One region of the Paenibacillus sp. J31R34 genome, then DNA from elsewhere that is predicted to be linked to it. Evidence: predicted binding sites of a transcription regulator. Region 1 holds the regulator's gene; each other region holds the start of a gene.
The links. The regulator Rex, encoded in region 1, represses fermentation and respiration genes when NADH is low (regulators of the CRP and FNR family bind a similar motif). The targets are predictions, from matches to a motif close to TTGTGAAATATTTCACAA.

Region 1 (4,678 bases):
TGTTATTATCATCGTGCCAAGCATGAAGCCAATATAGCTGATGTGTGCATTACGAATCACTCCATGCTGTTCACAGACATTCAGGCCGATCATCGGCTGCTGCCAACCTACAGCCATTTGATTGTCGATGAGGCGCATCATGTGGAGGAAGTAGCAAGCAAGCATCTGGGCATGCAGCTCGGCTACTATACGATAACCAATGCGTTTACGCGTATGTTTAAGGACGCTCGTTCCGGCCTGCTGCCATCTCTGCGCATTCATCTCCAGCAGGAAAGCGATGAGCGGGTGCAAGGCTGGCTGGAAACGATTGATACCATTATTCCCGCCTTTACGGAAGTGAAGGAGCATTGGGAAAGGCTGTTTGAGATGCTTTACAGCTTTGTTCAAGCTTCTCCTGATGCGACGGGTGAAAACAATCAATCTGTGTACCGTTTGCGAGGCGATAGCCTCCCGGAAGGCTGGTCCGAAGTGCTCGCCGAAGAGACCAATATTCATACGGAGCTTATTCGCGTGCTGAAGACGGCTGAGAAAATGTCCGAGGAGATTAAAGATCGCATTGATGAGCTGGCGGTACAGGCGCTTGTAACGGACTTGAATGGCGCTTTACGCGATTTGACGAGAGTCAAGGATGATCTGCGCAGCTTTATGAAGGTCGATCAGACGACGGACGTATTCTGGCTGGAAGCCAATATGACCTACAAGCATCGATCGCTGCATCTTTATGCGGTGCCAATTGATGTGAGCAGCCAGCTTCAGCAGTATTTATTTGATGTGAAGGACAGCATTATTTTAACGTCCGCCACTCTATCGGTGCAAAAATCATTCCAGTTCGCTGAAGAGCAGCTTGGACTTGGCGGCTTTGAAGAAGCGGGAAGGCTGCGTACCGTGCAGCTGGCATCGCCATTTAATTACCGTGAACAAGCGCTCGTTATTATTCCGCGCAATTTCCCTGTTCTTAAAGGCTCAGCAGGAGAGCCCGCATTTATTTCAATGCTCGTCTCTTCCTTGGCAGATGCAGTGCAGCAGACTAATGGCAGAATGCTAGTGCTGTTTACCTCTTACCGAATGCTAAAGCAGGTATACGATCCGCTTAAGGCGGCGCTTGCGGCCACCAGCATTCAAGTGCTGGGCCAAGGCATCGACAGCGGCAACCGTACGAAGCTGACGCGGCGGTTTTTACAGCAGCCGGAGTCTGTGCTGCTTGGCACAAGCAGCTTTTGGGAGGGCGTTGACATTCCTGGCGAAGCCTTAACTTGCCTTGCCATCGTCAGACTGCCATTCCAACCGCCGAATCATCCGCTGCTGGAGGCGAAGTCGGAATTGCTGCAGCGCCAAAAGCAAAATCCTTTTATGAAGCTGTCGATCCCGCAAGCGGTTATTCGCTTCAAGCAAGGCTTTGGCAGGCTCGTGCGAACGGCGAAGGATAAAGGGATTGTCATTATTTATGATACGCGGGTTATTGAAACGTATTATGGCAAGCATTTTCTCTATTCTTTGCCTGGACCGAAAATTGAGCATATGCATATCGAACAAATTGTACCGAGAATGAGAGAATGGCTTGGTGCCGAGAAGGAGGAGGAGAACGGGTGAAGCAGACGAAAATATCGGAGGCCGTCGTAAGACGCCTCCCCATTTACCTGCAAGTGCTGAACGAGCTGAACAACCGGGAGGTGCAGACCGTTTCGTCCCAGGAGCTTGGCGTCAAGCTGGATTTAAATCCGGCGCAAATCCGCAAGGACTTGGCGTATTTCGGCGATTTTGGCCGCAAGGGTATCGGCTATGATGTGACGTATTTAATTGAAAAAATTCGTCAAATACTCAAGCTTGATCAGACGATTAATGTGGCGCTTGTCGGTGCGGGTAATTTGGGTCATGCTCTATGCAATTATAATAAATATTCTAAAGACAATATGAAAATTATTGCGGTGTTTGATGTGCATCCATCTAAAATCGGCTCGCAAATTAATAATTTGACCGTAATGCCGATGGATATGCTTAAACATACGGTTGAGGAGAATAATATTCGAATTGGGATTATTACCGTTCCCGGATTTGAAGCGCAAAACGTTGCTAATCAATTTATAGATGCGGGCATTGAAGGCTTGCTCAATTTTGCCCCAGCGATATTGAAGGTACCAGAAGAAATTCGCATTCATCATGCTGACTTTACGAAAGAGCTGCTAAGTCTGGCGTATTACTTGGAGAGGGAAAGGGATGACGAAAATGAGCCAAATTTGGATTGAAAATGGACGTTTTGTAACGATGGAGGATGGCGAGCATGTGCTTCAAGGGCATATGGTTGTGACCGATGATCGCATTACATATATCGGAGCAGAAGCTCCAACTGGGCTGCAAGCCGATGTGCAGAAGCTGGACGGCAGTAAGCTTGCTTTTATGCCGGGCCTAGTAAACACGCATGGTCATGCAGCTATGACCTTGCTGCGCGGCTACTCCGATGATCAAAACCTGCAAGTCTGGCTGGAGCAAAAAATGTGGCCGATGGAGGGCAAATACCTCGACCTTGATACACGTGCGGGCAGCGCGCTTGCCGTGGTAGAAATGCTGAAATCCGGTACAACGGCTTTCGTGGATATGTATGACCGCATGGATCAGCTGGCTGAAGTCGTGGAACAGTCCGGCATTCGCGGCTGTCTGACGCGCGGCGTCATTGGCCTCTGCCCAGAGGATGTGCAGCAAGCGAAGCTGGAGGAAGCGATAGCTTTCGCACGCGATTGGAACGGCAAGGCAAATGGCCGTATTACGACGATGATTTCGCCGCATGCGCCTTATACATGCCCGCCCGATTATATTGAGAAATTCGTGCAGGCTGCTCATGATTATGATTTGCCGCTGCACACGCATATGTCAGAATCGATTGCCGAAGTAGAGCAGAACGTTCGCGATTATGGCGTTCGTCCCGTTCAGCATCTCGACAATTTAGGCTTCTTCTCTCGTCCGGCACTTGTTGCTCATGCAGTGCATTTGAATGACGAGGAAATTGCGCTGCTTGCGCAGCGCAAAGTAGCTGTATCGCATAACCCGGTAAGCAACCTCAAGCTGGCAAGCGGCATTGCCCGCGTTCCTGATTTGCTTCGCGCTGGTGTAACGGTATCACTAGGCACGGACAGCGCGGCGAGCAACAACAATCTTGACTTATTCAAGGAGATCAACCTTGCGGCTCTGCTGCATAAGGGTGTTTCTGGCGATCCTACGGTTGTTCCTGCCATTGAAGCTTTGCGTATGGGAACGGTATACGGCGCTCGCTCTATTTGGCAGGAAGATTCCATTGGCCGCCTGCGCGTTGGCATGAAGGCGGATTTCATCGCCATCGATATTGAACAGCCGCATTTTTACCCACAGACGGATATTGTGTCCCATCTGGTGTACGCGGGCTCGGGCCGCGACGTCAAGCATGTATGGGTAGACGGGCGTCAGGTTGTACGGGATGGCGAATGCACATTGCTCGATGAGGAGAAAATTCGTCACGATGCTCAGGCAAGCTTCGAGAGGTTGTTGAAGGCATAATGCGGGCGAGAACGAGAAAGCCGTTTTGGACGGTAAAACGGGCTGTCTTTATTTCAATTGTTTTTGTTATCGCCTTGTTGACCGTTACGATTGTTTATTACCGCACTGTGCATAAGGAATTATGGGTAGAGGAAGCTCCAATTAAGGCGTATGCTGTAGAAGCCGCACAGTTGACGGAAGTTACGGGCATGACGAAGCAGGTGTGGGATGGCATTTCCTGGGTCGTAAAAGGGAAGACCGCGGATGAACAAGAAGTTTACGTATTTCTGACAACAGTCGAAAGTCCTGTGCTTACACTGAAAGCAACGGAACATATTACAGCAGAACAGGCGGAATCTGCGTTACTGAGCAGTAAGCCGGATGCGGATGTTAAAAGGACACAGCCGGGATTGCTGAACGGCGAGCCGGTATGGGAAATTTTTTACAGCCGTGATGAAGCGATAACGAAATATTATTATGCGTATTATTCGTTCCGCGATGGCGCATTTGTGAAGCAATATAGTTTAGTAGGTGACAAGGCGTCCTAGCTGTATTGGATGCTTAAGCTGTAACAGCTGGAATTGCTGGCTATTATTACACCCCCTTATTCAAAAGGCGATGTGATATACTTTCGTGTATCGGAGTTGATATACGTTTGGTATATCACCGTCATTTTGAGAGGGGGATTTTTACGATGTTCAAACTCAGGATCATGCCGATTTTGCTAACAGCTGCTGCGTCCGCCCTCGTTTTGTTTGGAGGCTGGCTCATTTATCATCAGGTTGCATTCGCAGCTCCGCTTGCCAAGGCGGTTGATCAAATAGAAGGCATTGCTTCATCCGACACGCCTATTATGGATACGGACCGTATTACTTTCCCGCTGACGCTTACAGCCGGAGCGGATTTAAAGCATGTATATGAAACGATAGTCGAGCAAAGCAAATCTGTCGCCCAAAGCCGCGACATTCAGCTCGATATTGCGAATACCGACTCGAATGCGAAGCTGGATCAGCTGTGGTCATCGTCTTTATTCAAAGTGGCCGAAGCGATGGAGCACAAAAACTATTCTGCTATTCCGGAGGCACTTAAAGCTTTGGCAGATGAACATTCGGGTGTGGAGGCCATTACCGATATCGATGATAGCAATGTCTATATTACGCTGAAAGATGGCACG
Region 2 (4,678 bases), on a different contig from region 1:
AAAGCGGGACAGCCGCTTCATGACGAAGGGCACCAGCCACCAGCTCGCAGCGATGACAACAGCAAAGAACAGAACTTTTTTCCCTAGCAGCAATGGAATAGATACATCTCCTCCTGAACCAAGCACGCTCATGACAACAGCCAGTAAAACAACGACCACCACATCATCTACAACCGCTGCTCCGAGTATGGTCGTGCCCTCTCTGGAGCTAAGCTTGTTCATCTCCTTCAACGTTTGAACCGAAATGCTGACCGAGGTCGCCGAGAGCAGCAGCCCGAGAAAGATCGCCTGCCCAGAGGATAAACCGAACAAGACAGCTGCTCCGTATCCACCGGCGAATGGCAAAATAATGCCCCCCAGCGCCACCGAAAATGACGCTTTCCAGTCTTTACGCAGCTGCTCCAGATCCGTCTCAAGCCCTGCGATAAACATGAGCAGCAGCACGCCTATTTCTGAGAAATGAGCGAGCCAGTCGCTATTGTCGACCCAGCCAAGCAAAGCAGGACCGACGACTATTCCTGCAAGCAGCTTTCCGAGTACAGCAGGCTGACCGAGCTTAACGGAGATCGCCCCTGCGATTTTGGACACCGCAATAATTAGCATTAACGTTAAAATAAATTCCATTTTATCTTCCTCCTTTTGCAGCAAAAAAAACATAAAGAAGGAGCCCGCATATATACGGGCTCCTTACAAGCAGACAGAGAAATCCCGTTGTTGACAGACTCCTCCAAAAAATATCTTTTTATTCAATTACAAGCTCAATGCATTTATTATACCTGAAATGAGCCTCTAAAACCATACTTTCAGCCCATTAACTTCCGCTCAAGCTCTCGCGTACCGCCTTCGGAAGCGACTTCACCACCAGCTCATAGGAGTGGGTGATCATGCTTTCGACCTCTTCCGGCTCCAAGCTGCCGTCCAGCAACACCGTATTCCAGTGCTTCTTGTTCATATGGTAGCCGGGAATAACCGCCGCATGCTGCTCGCGTAAATTTTCTGCAATGATGGGGTCGCATTTGAGCGATATCGATTTCCGGTCGTCTGAAATCAGGGCAAACATCTTTCCTTCTACCTTCATAACCAGCGCTTCCGGTCCGAAAGGATAATCTTCAAAAGCGCCCTTCTTGCCCAGGCAATATTCAACATAATGTTCCATAGCCGTTGTCCCCCTTTCTTCTTATCGTACCATCTTCCGTTGAAAAAAATAAAGTTCCCGCCCAAACAGCTGCTGCCGTTTAAACGAGAACTTATTATGGTTATTCATAATTAAATTAGTAAACGAGCGAGAACAAGCCGTTAACATGCGTCAAGTAACGAACGTTACTTGCTTCCTTCATCAGGGAAGCTGCAGTGCCTCTCAGACGAAGCTGGCTTGCGCCAATTGTTCCGATTGCATCTTTGCGGCCAAGGCTCGCAAGAACGCCGGAGTTAACGAATTCAAACGATTTTTGCGGCAAGCCTTTGGATTGCGCGAATAAGTTGTAGCCGATTGCTTCGCCCATTTGCCATGCGATTTGTGCACTTGGCGGATATGGACGACCATCCGGGCTAAATACAACTGCGTTGTCGCCAGCCAGGTAAACTTCAGGATGCGAAGTCGATTGCAGGAACTCATTCACAGTCGCACGGCCACGGTTCACTTCGATACCGCAGTTTGCTACGACAGGGTTGCCTGTAACGCCGCCAGTCCATACGAATGTGTTAGCCACAAGCGTTTGACCGTCTTTCAAAATAACTTCGTTGCCTTTTACTTCTGTAACCGCAATACCCATCAGCAATTGAACGCCGCGTTTCTCAAGGCTTGCTTTCGCACGGTCAACAAGCTCTGCAGGGAAACCAGCCAGGATCGACGGGCCTGCTTCAACATTGTATACCGATACTTCGCTGATGTTTACGCCGCTTTGCTCACACCATTTTGGCAGCATGTCGGCAATTTCACCGATCAGCTCAATACCAGTCAGGCCGCCGCCGCCAACAACGATCGTTGCGTCAGCTTTGTTTTTCGATTTTGCATACGCAGCAAGGCGCTCTTGAATGTGCGCGCTCACGCGGTTAGCTTCCTCAACCGATTTCAGCGTCAGGCTGTTCTCTTCAAGGCCTGGAATGCCGAAAAATGCCGTTTCGCCACCAAGAGCGATAACAAGCGTATCGTAGGAAGTTTTTGCACCGCTGGAAAGGTGAACTTGCTTCTGGTCCGGATCAATTTTGTCGACAGTGTCGATAACCAAATTGATGGATTTATCTTTGAACAGCTTCGTCAGCGGCAAAGCAACGTTGTTCTCATGAACGCCGCCAACAGCCAGACGATGCAATTCAGTTACGATTTGGTGCGATGGAATACGGTTAACAACGGTAATGCTTGCTTCCTCAGGGGATAAATGTTTGCGAGTTGTCAATGCGCTCAGCAAACCACCATATCCGCCACCCAAAATCAAAATATGCTTAGACATACTGTTCCTCCGTTCTCATTCTGATCCGATCTTAACGTTGTTTGTTGCGCTCAGCCAATACATCCAGGAACGATTGCGCGAAACGCAATGTTTGTTGAACCTGAGGATCTTTCAGCATTTTGAGAATGCCGAACAGACCGATTGTCGTAGGCTCTGCTTGTGCACGATCATTTGCTTCTACAGCAGCCGATGCAATGCCTTTAGCCTTGTCCGTAATCGGCTTAACGAATTCCTCAATACCATGCTTCATGTCGCCCATAAGCACTTGGTCATTCGCCACAGTTGTTGCTACATCATAAGCTTTGGTCATCAAAGTAACCATTTCAGCAAGCTTAGGCAAGCTTTCTACCAGCTGATTCAGCGAGCTTTGGATTTCCGGTTTAAGCAATTGCTCCAGAACGTCCAGTTCACTACGTACAGATCCCGTCTGTACTTCTTGCTCTGTTAATGTTTCCGACATACGAAAAATGCCTCCCTTGCGTTGTTTGTTGCATGATTAGTTAAACGCCGTTACAACGGCAAGCCGCCTCTGAAAAAAGCCTGAAATTGTGAAATGTTTCACAATAAGGGCGCATTATTAGAGGGACTTGACCACACTCATGTTCATTTTATTCCTTTGCGACAAAAACTGCAATTACAACTTTTAGATCCTTTATTATATTTTAATAAAAGGACTGCTTATGCCAGCAGTCCTCCGTTTTATAATGCTTATATTATAGCTTAAAATCATTATCCGCATTCACTTCCTCCGCTGCGTAAAGCGGGGAACGCGCCTGCAGCCAGTGGAAGAAATTCGTTGCGATAACCTTCAGCACAGCATAGCCTGGGACGGCTAAAATAATACCCCCTAATCCAAACAAATTTCCAGCGGTCAAAATGACGAAAATAATCGTAATGGGATGAATCTTCATGCTTTTCCCCATAATTTGCGGAGAAATAAACTTTCCTTCAATCAGCTGGACAATCGTCCAGATCACAATCATTTTAAGCAGCATGACGGGTGAGGTTACCATCGCTACAATGAGAGCGGGCGTAATCGCGATAGCTGGACCCAGATACGGAATAATAGCTGTACAAGCAGCGATCAGCGCCAGCACTAGCGAGTACTCGAGCCCAATAATCAAATAACCGATATACAGCAGCAGGCCAATACAGAAGCTCACAATAATCTGCCCTCTTATGTAGCTGCTGATTTGGCCGTTCATTTCGCCCATAATACGCTTCGTGTGTGCTCTCATGTTCGTTGGCAGTATAGCAGCAATATAATTCGGCAGCTTCTTGCCATCCTTCAGTAAGTAGAACAGAATAAATGGCAGTGTAATGACCGCAAGCACAACATCTTTAAGCGCTCCCACGAAAGACCCTACACTTTGCCACACGCCATTTAGCAGCTCCGTTCCCCGCTTCGTAATATTGCCGCTCAAATCTGACGGATTTATATTGAGCCACCGCCCAATTTCCCGCAGGTCGCCGCTGTGCATCAGCTCATCAAACTTCGTTCGCAGCTGATCCGCATAACCCGGTAAATTTTCGACCAGACTTACGACCTGTGTGCTTACAATTGGAATAACCACCGTCAGCAAAATCGTCAGCAAGCCCAAAATGACCGCAAAGATTACAAAAATAGAGTAAATGCGCGGAGCCTTCTTCGTCTCCAAATAGTCAACAATCGGATTTAGCAAATAATAAGCTACACCAGCTAAAATAATCGGCAGCAGCACCGTCTTGAACAATACGGTGAGCGGCGTGAACACGTAGGAGATTTTGCTCATGACGAAAATATTCAAACTTACCAGGAGCAGCACGAGCAGAAATATAACAAATTTATTATTTAAAATAAATTGTACAAACCGATCTGTTCCTGTTTTAAAATGGTTCATCCGCTGTTCCTTCTTCCTGCTTTTGATGTTCTCAGCTTTCCGCGGTAATTTCCCCGGTACGGGTTAAATCATACCCTTCGATAGCTCCCAGCTCCTGCTTGAAGCTTTGCGACTGTAAAATGCGAATGACCGCATGAATAAAAACTTCATTGTCCGGCTTCTTCAACATAACCAAGTCATATTGCTCCTGAACAAGCGGAATATAGGTAACGCGGGAAACGTTCGCTGCAGCCCTCTCCGTTCCAATACCCACATCGGCTTCGCCTGACGCAACCTGCGCAGCTACTCCAAGATGATTCGTCTGCTCCTGGTCATAGCCCGTTATGGAAGCTGCCGGAATATGGTGCA
Region 3 (4,678 bases), on a different contig from region 1:
GGCTCCCTATATGTGCGCCGAGGCCAGCAAATTGCCAAGCGGCTGCACGGCGAGCTCGCCGTCGTCACCTTTCGGCTGCCGGGCCGCAGCCTGCTGAGGGAGCAGCAAACGATCAAACGCTCGATGCAAAAGCTGGTGGCGAAAGTCGGCGGCACGTTCGAGGAGCTCCCTCTAACGCATGCGCGCAAGCTACCCTCCGCACTTGTAGAATATGCAACGCGGCAGCATGCAACGCGCATTGTGATGGGCCATTCCAAGAAAAAAGCACGGCAGGAGCGTTTGCAAGGCTCCATCGTCAACCGCGTGCTCCGAAAAATACGGAACATCGACGTGTTTGTGATGACGGATCGGGCGGAGCATGAGGGAGAACGAATTTTGCCCGTTAAAACCCGCTGGGGCGGGCAGGAGGCGCTTTTTCACCGGCTGAATACCCGCGAAATAGAGGAACAAGCGCAGCTCATGCGCCAGGGTACGTTCAAAATTTATATCGGTGCCGCTCCCGGCGTCGGGAAAACGTACAAAATGCTCCAGGAAGGCAACATTCTTAAGCGCAAAGGCGTGGATGTCGTCATCGGCTGGCTGGAAACGCATGGACGCAAGGAAACGGCGGAGCAGGTCGGCGGCTTGTCGATTTTGCCCCGAGCAGCTATTCCCTACGGGACAGTCAGGCTTGAGGAAATGGACACAGCGGCTCTTATCGCTCGCCGCCCCGAGGTTGTGCTTGTCGATGAGCTTGCCCATACGAATGTGCCGGGAAGTAGGCTTAAGAAAAGGTACGAAGATATTTTGCTGCTGCTGGAAAACGGGATTTCCGTTATTTCCACCGTCAACGTGCAGCATGTTGAAAGCTTGAATGATGCGGTTGAGCAGCTGACTGGTGTACGGGTGAGAGAAACGGTGCCGGATGCGATTTTACAAATGGCTACTGAAATTGAGCTAATTGACGTTACGCCCCAAATGCTGGCGCAGCGCATGCGTGAAGGTAAAATTTACAGGCTGGAAAAGGTTGAGCAGGCGCTGGGCTCTTTTTTCAAAATCGGAAATTTGATTGCCTTGCGGGAGCTGGCACTGCGCGAAATTGCAGATGATGTTGATGAACGGCTGGAGTCATGGAAACGCGGACCTTCGCTTCGAGGACCTTGGCGCAAGCGCGAGGTGATTTTTGTATGCATCGATTTGGGTGATCAGGCGGAAAGGCTTATTCGCCGCGGCTTTCGCATCGCTCACCGCTTGAAGGCAGAATGGCATGTCCACTATGTGCACAGCAGGAAGATCCAGCAAACCGAGACGCAGCAAAAGCGGCTCCAAACACTACGGCAGCTATGCGAGCGGCTTGGAGGTCAACTAGCCGTAAGTGTTGCGAACAAACGCCAAGAGATTAGCGGGATTTTGCTGCAAAAAATGAACGCCCTGCAAGCAACTCAGCTCATTATTGGGCAGTCGCGCAGGAAGCCGTGGCAGATGCTCTTCCGCCAAACGATTGTGCATGATATGCTGCGCTCCGCCCGGCATATAGATATGTTAATTGTTGCTAAATGGGAAACAGAGCCCATGCCGCCTAATCTCGGCACAGACCCTGTTAAAGATGTATAAACAGGCTTACTTACGGGGGGCGGTCATCTTTTCGAGCTGATGGAGCGTTGCAGCAGCCTTAAGCCGGCTGCAACAACGCTCCAGCTGAAAGGAGTTCCTAATAAGCCGTGTTTCCAGATTGGCTGGTTTTGCCGGAAGCAAAGCCTTTGAACAGCGTTGGTACGTTGGAATAACGCGTATTAGTGATTTTGCCCGTTGTCGAGCTGCTGTCGGTGCGCAAAATTGAATCCTTTACCTTGGAAATATCGCTATTTGATACATTCATGGATACCGCATAGGATGTGCCGCCATTTTGACGAACGAGCTTGCCGATGTCATTGGCCTTGAAATTTTTAATATTAATTGTGCCGGATGCATTCATTTGAAACACCTTGTCATAGGCTTTGTATGCGCCGCCGCCTGTAATATTAACCGTACCGGAAGATTTTAGCGTCAAAGCGTCCTCGCCTACATCCTGCCAAGTCACATTCTCAATATTACAGCTGCCATAGCAGTGAACACCGTCTGCAGCTGGTGCGCCGATAATCACATTTTTCAGCGTTGCTCCTGCTTCCAGACGGAATACTGGCTTCTGGCCCTCAGCCTGGCTGCCATCACCGAGCGTGCTCGGGTTCGCTACAAAAACTTTGCCTTGACCATTGTAGGTTGTATTTTTAGGTACAATAATGGTAGCGTTTACAACTTCAGCCGCCGCTACAGGGGCAGGCTGCACACCAGCAATTGCAATAATAAGGGCCACAGACAATAGAGCACCGATCCATTTTTTCATCGAATAAACTCTCCTTTATTCCATTTAATTTGGTTGTGGTGAAGCCTCATCCTTAAATGCCTCTACTTTTATGCAAATAGATGTGCACCTCCGTTTGCATCTACCAAAAGACTACCTAATTTTTGCCATTACAGGAATAATCATTAGCTCAGTAGTTGTCCAAATGGCCCAAAATCCCTTATTCTGTAACAATTTGCGCAGTAACCTGTGATGAATGTCACAATCGATTGCGCCTCTCTGTGTTATTCTAACCTCAGTAAGCAGCAAGAGGAGTGATGGCTCATGGAAACAGAAGCGCTACGCAAAGTCGAGCAGCTCGCACAGAAGAAGCATATGATTTTTAAGCAAAGCCGCATTCGCTATATTTCCAGGTCCATGCTCGCCAGCATGTTCATCGGCTTTGGCGTTATCGTCGCCTTCAAGACGGGTAACTTTTTTTACGCCGAGCATTCTCCACTCGCTTATCCGATGGCCGCGCTTACGTTCGGAGCTGCTATTATTCTCATCGCATACGGTGGCGGCGACTTGTTTACCGGCAATACGTTTTATTATTCGTTTACCGCTCTCCGGCGTAAGCTCAAATGGACCGACGCTATCAAAATGTGGCTGACAAGCTACGGTGGCAACCTGCTAGGCGCAGCCGTGTTCGCGCTGCTCATTATGACAACCGGACTGTTCGACAGCGAGAAGGTCAATACGTTCCTGCTCAGCGTGGTCGAAGCAAAAATGCATACGTCGTCAATGGAGCTGTTTTTCCGGGCGATTTTATGTAACTGGCTTGTCTGTCTCGCCTTTTTCATTCCGATGGGCATGAAGCATGACGGGGCAAAAATGTTTTCGATGATGCTGTTCGTCTTCTGCTTCTTTATTTCGGGCTACGAGCATAGCATTGCCAACATGTGCACCTTCGCCATCGCACTAGTCGTCGACCACCCAGACACGATTACTTACGGCGGCGTCATTCACAATCTTGTGCCTGTCACACTCGGCAATCTGATTGGCGGCGGCGTTTTAATGGCATATATGTATTATTTCGTTAACAAGCCTTATTTCGACAAAGAGGATCACACGCAAGAGTAAGCACACCATTAGACGGGGAGAGATCGGATATGAAAAAATCAAGAATTGTTGTCATTGGCGCTGGGGCTGTAGGCTCGACAACCGCCTATACGCTTCTGCTTCGCAACCGCATGGATGAGCTGGTGCTCATTGATGCCAATGAGAAAAAAGCGATCGGCGATGCGCTCGACATGAACCACGGCATGCCGTTCCTTGGCGGCACGAAGGTATGGGCAGGCACTTACGAGGACTGCAAAGGCGCGGACATCATTATTATTACAGCGGGTGTAGCGCAGCGTCCGGGCGAAGAGCGCATTCAGCTGCTGAAGCGCAACGTTGCGATTTTCGACCAAATTATTGATGAAGTCTTGAAATATAATGACGATGGCATTCTGCTGATTGCTTCGAACCCCGTAGACGTCATGAGCTACTTCTCCCTGCGAAAATCACGCTGGCCCGTTAACCGCGTCATCGGTTCGGGTACCCTGCTCGACAGTGCGCGCTTCCGCTATCTGATTGGCGAAGAGCTGAACATTGATCCGCGCAGCGTCCACGCGCCGATTATCGGGGAGCATGGCGATTCCGAGCTGCCGGTATGGAGCCTGTCGAACGTTGCGGGTACGGAGCTTGGACTGAACGACGAGCAGAAGGACCGGATCTTCACCGGCACACGCGATGCCGCTTACCAAATTATCGAAGCAAAAGGCGCAACGTATTACGCCATCGCTTTGGCGCTTGACCGCATCTGCACCGCTATTCTGCAGGATGAAGGCGCTGTGCTGAACGTATCAACCCTGCTCGACAACTACCTCGGCGTATCCGATGTGTACATCGGCGTTCCATGTGTCGTTGACCGCACCGGTATCCGCAACGTTCTGGAGCTAACGCTGTCCGACGAAGAAACGGCGCTGTTCCAGAAGTCGGCAAACAAGCTGAAAGGCTTGATTGAGTCGATTCGGGATGAGATGGCATAAATTTCTCCTTAATACGCAACACCAGACCATGTGTTTAAAAATAGCTACTTAGCAAAGAAACCGATATCTCTTTTTGAAAAAGAGGTATCGGCTTCTTTGTTTTCTATTGAATGATGTGCTCATTTATTTCTTAACTTATGCCTTACTGCTAATCCTGACCGTCGTTGTTGCCGCATCCCATTTCAATTCATCCTCCTTCAAACCGGATTTTCACTCCCACCTTAAGGCTAAATTACGAAGGTTAAGTAAATCTTAGATGAAATGGAAGGTTTGCTGAAAGTTT

Region 2: a site for Rex is predicted at 2,997-3,014, ahead of AC50YG_RS29910 (DUF1641 domain-containing protein). Genes of this name have one in related genera too.
Region 3: a site for Rex is predicted at 2,568-2,585, ahead of AC50YG_RS18060 (formate/nitrite transporter family protein). Genes of this name have one in related genera too.

What each region holds. Positions count from the first base shown of each region.
Region 1 is NZ_JBXENU010000001.1:293,976-298,653, forward strand. It holds gene dinG (ATP-dependent DNA helicase DinG) at 1-1,590, shown strand, start outside; gene AC50YG_RS01245 (redox-sensing transcriptional repressor Rex) at 1,587-2,243, shown strand; gene AC50YG_RS01250 (amidohydrolase) at 2,224-3,525, shown strand; gene AC50YG_RS01255 (hypothetical protein) at 3,525-4,052, shown strand; gene AC50YG_RS01260 (hypothetical protein) at 4,199-4,678, shown strand, end outside.
Region 2 is NZ_JBXENU010000017.1:34,929-39,606, forward strand. It holds gene AC50YG_RS29895 (cation:proton antiporter) at 1-624, opposite strand, end outside; gene AC50YG_RS29900 (MmcQ/YjbR family DNA-binding protein) at 812-1,156, opposite strand; gene AC50YG_RS29905 (NAD(P)/FAD-dependent oxidoreductase) at 1,272-2,450, opposite strand; gene AC50YG_RS29910 (DUF1641 domain-containing protein) at 2,482-2,910, opposite strand; gene AC50YG_RS29915 (AI-2E family transporter) at 3,164-4,330, opposite strand; gene AC50YG_RS29920 (substrate-binding domain-containing protein) at 4,362-4,678, opposite strand, start outside.
Region 3 is NZ_JBXENU010000006.1:193,411-198,088, forward strand. It holds gene AC50YG_RS18050 (histidine kinase) at 1-1,593, shown strand, start outside; gene AC50YG_RS18055 (pectate lyase) at 1,691-2,362, opposite strand; gene AC50YG_RS18060 (formate/nitrite transporter family protein) at 2,645-3,442, shown strand; gene AC50YG_RS18065 (L-lactate dehydrogenase) at 3,472-4,395, shown strand.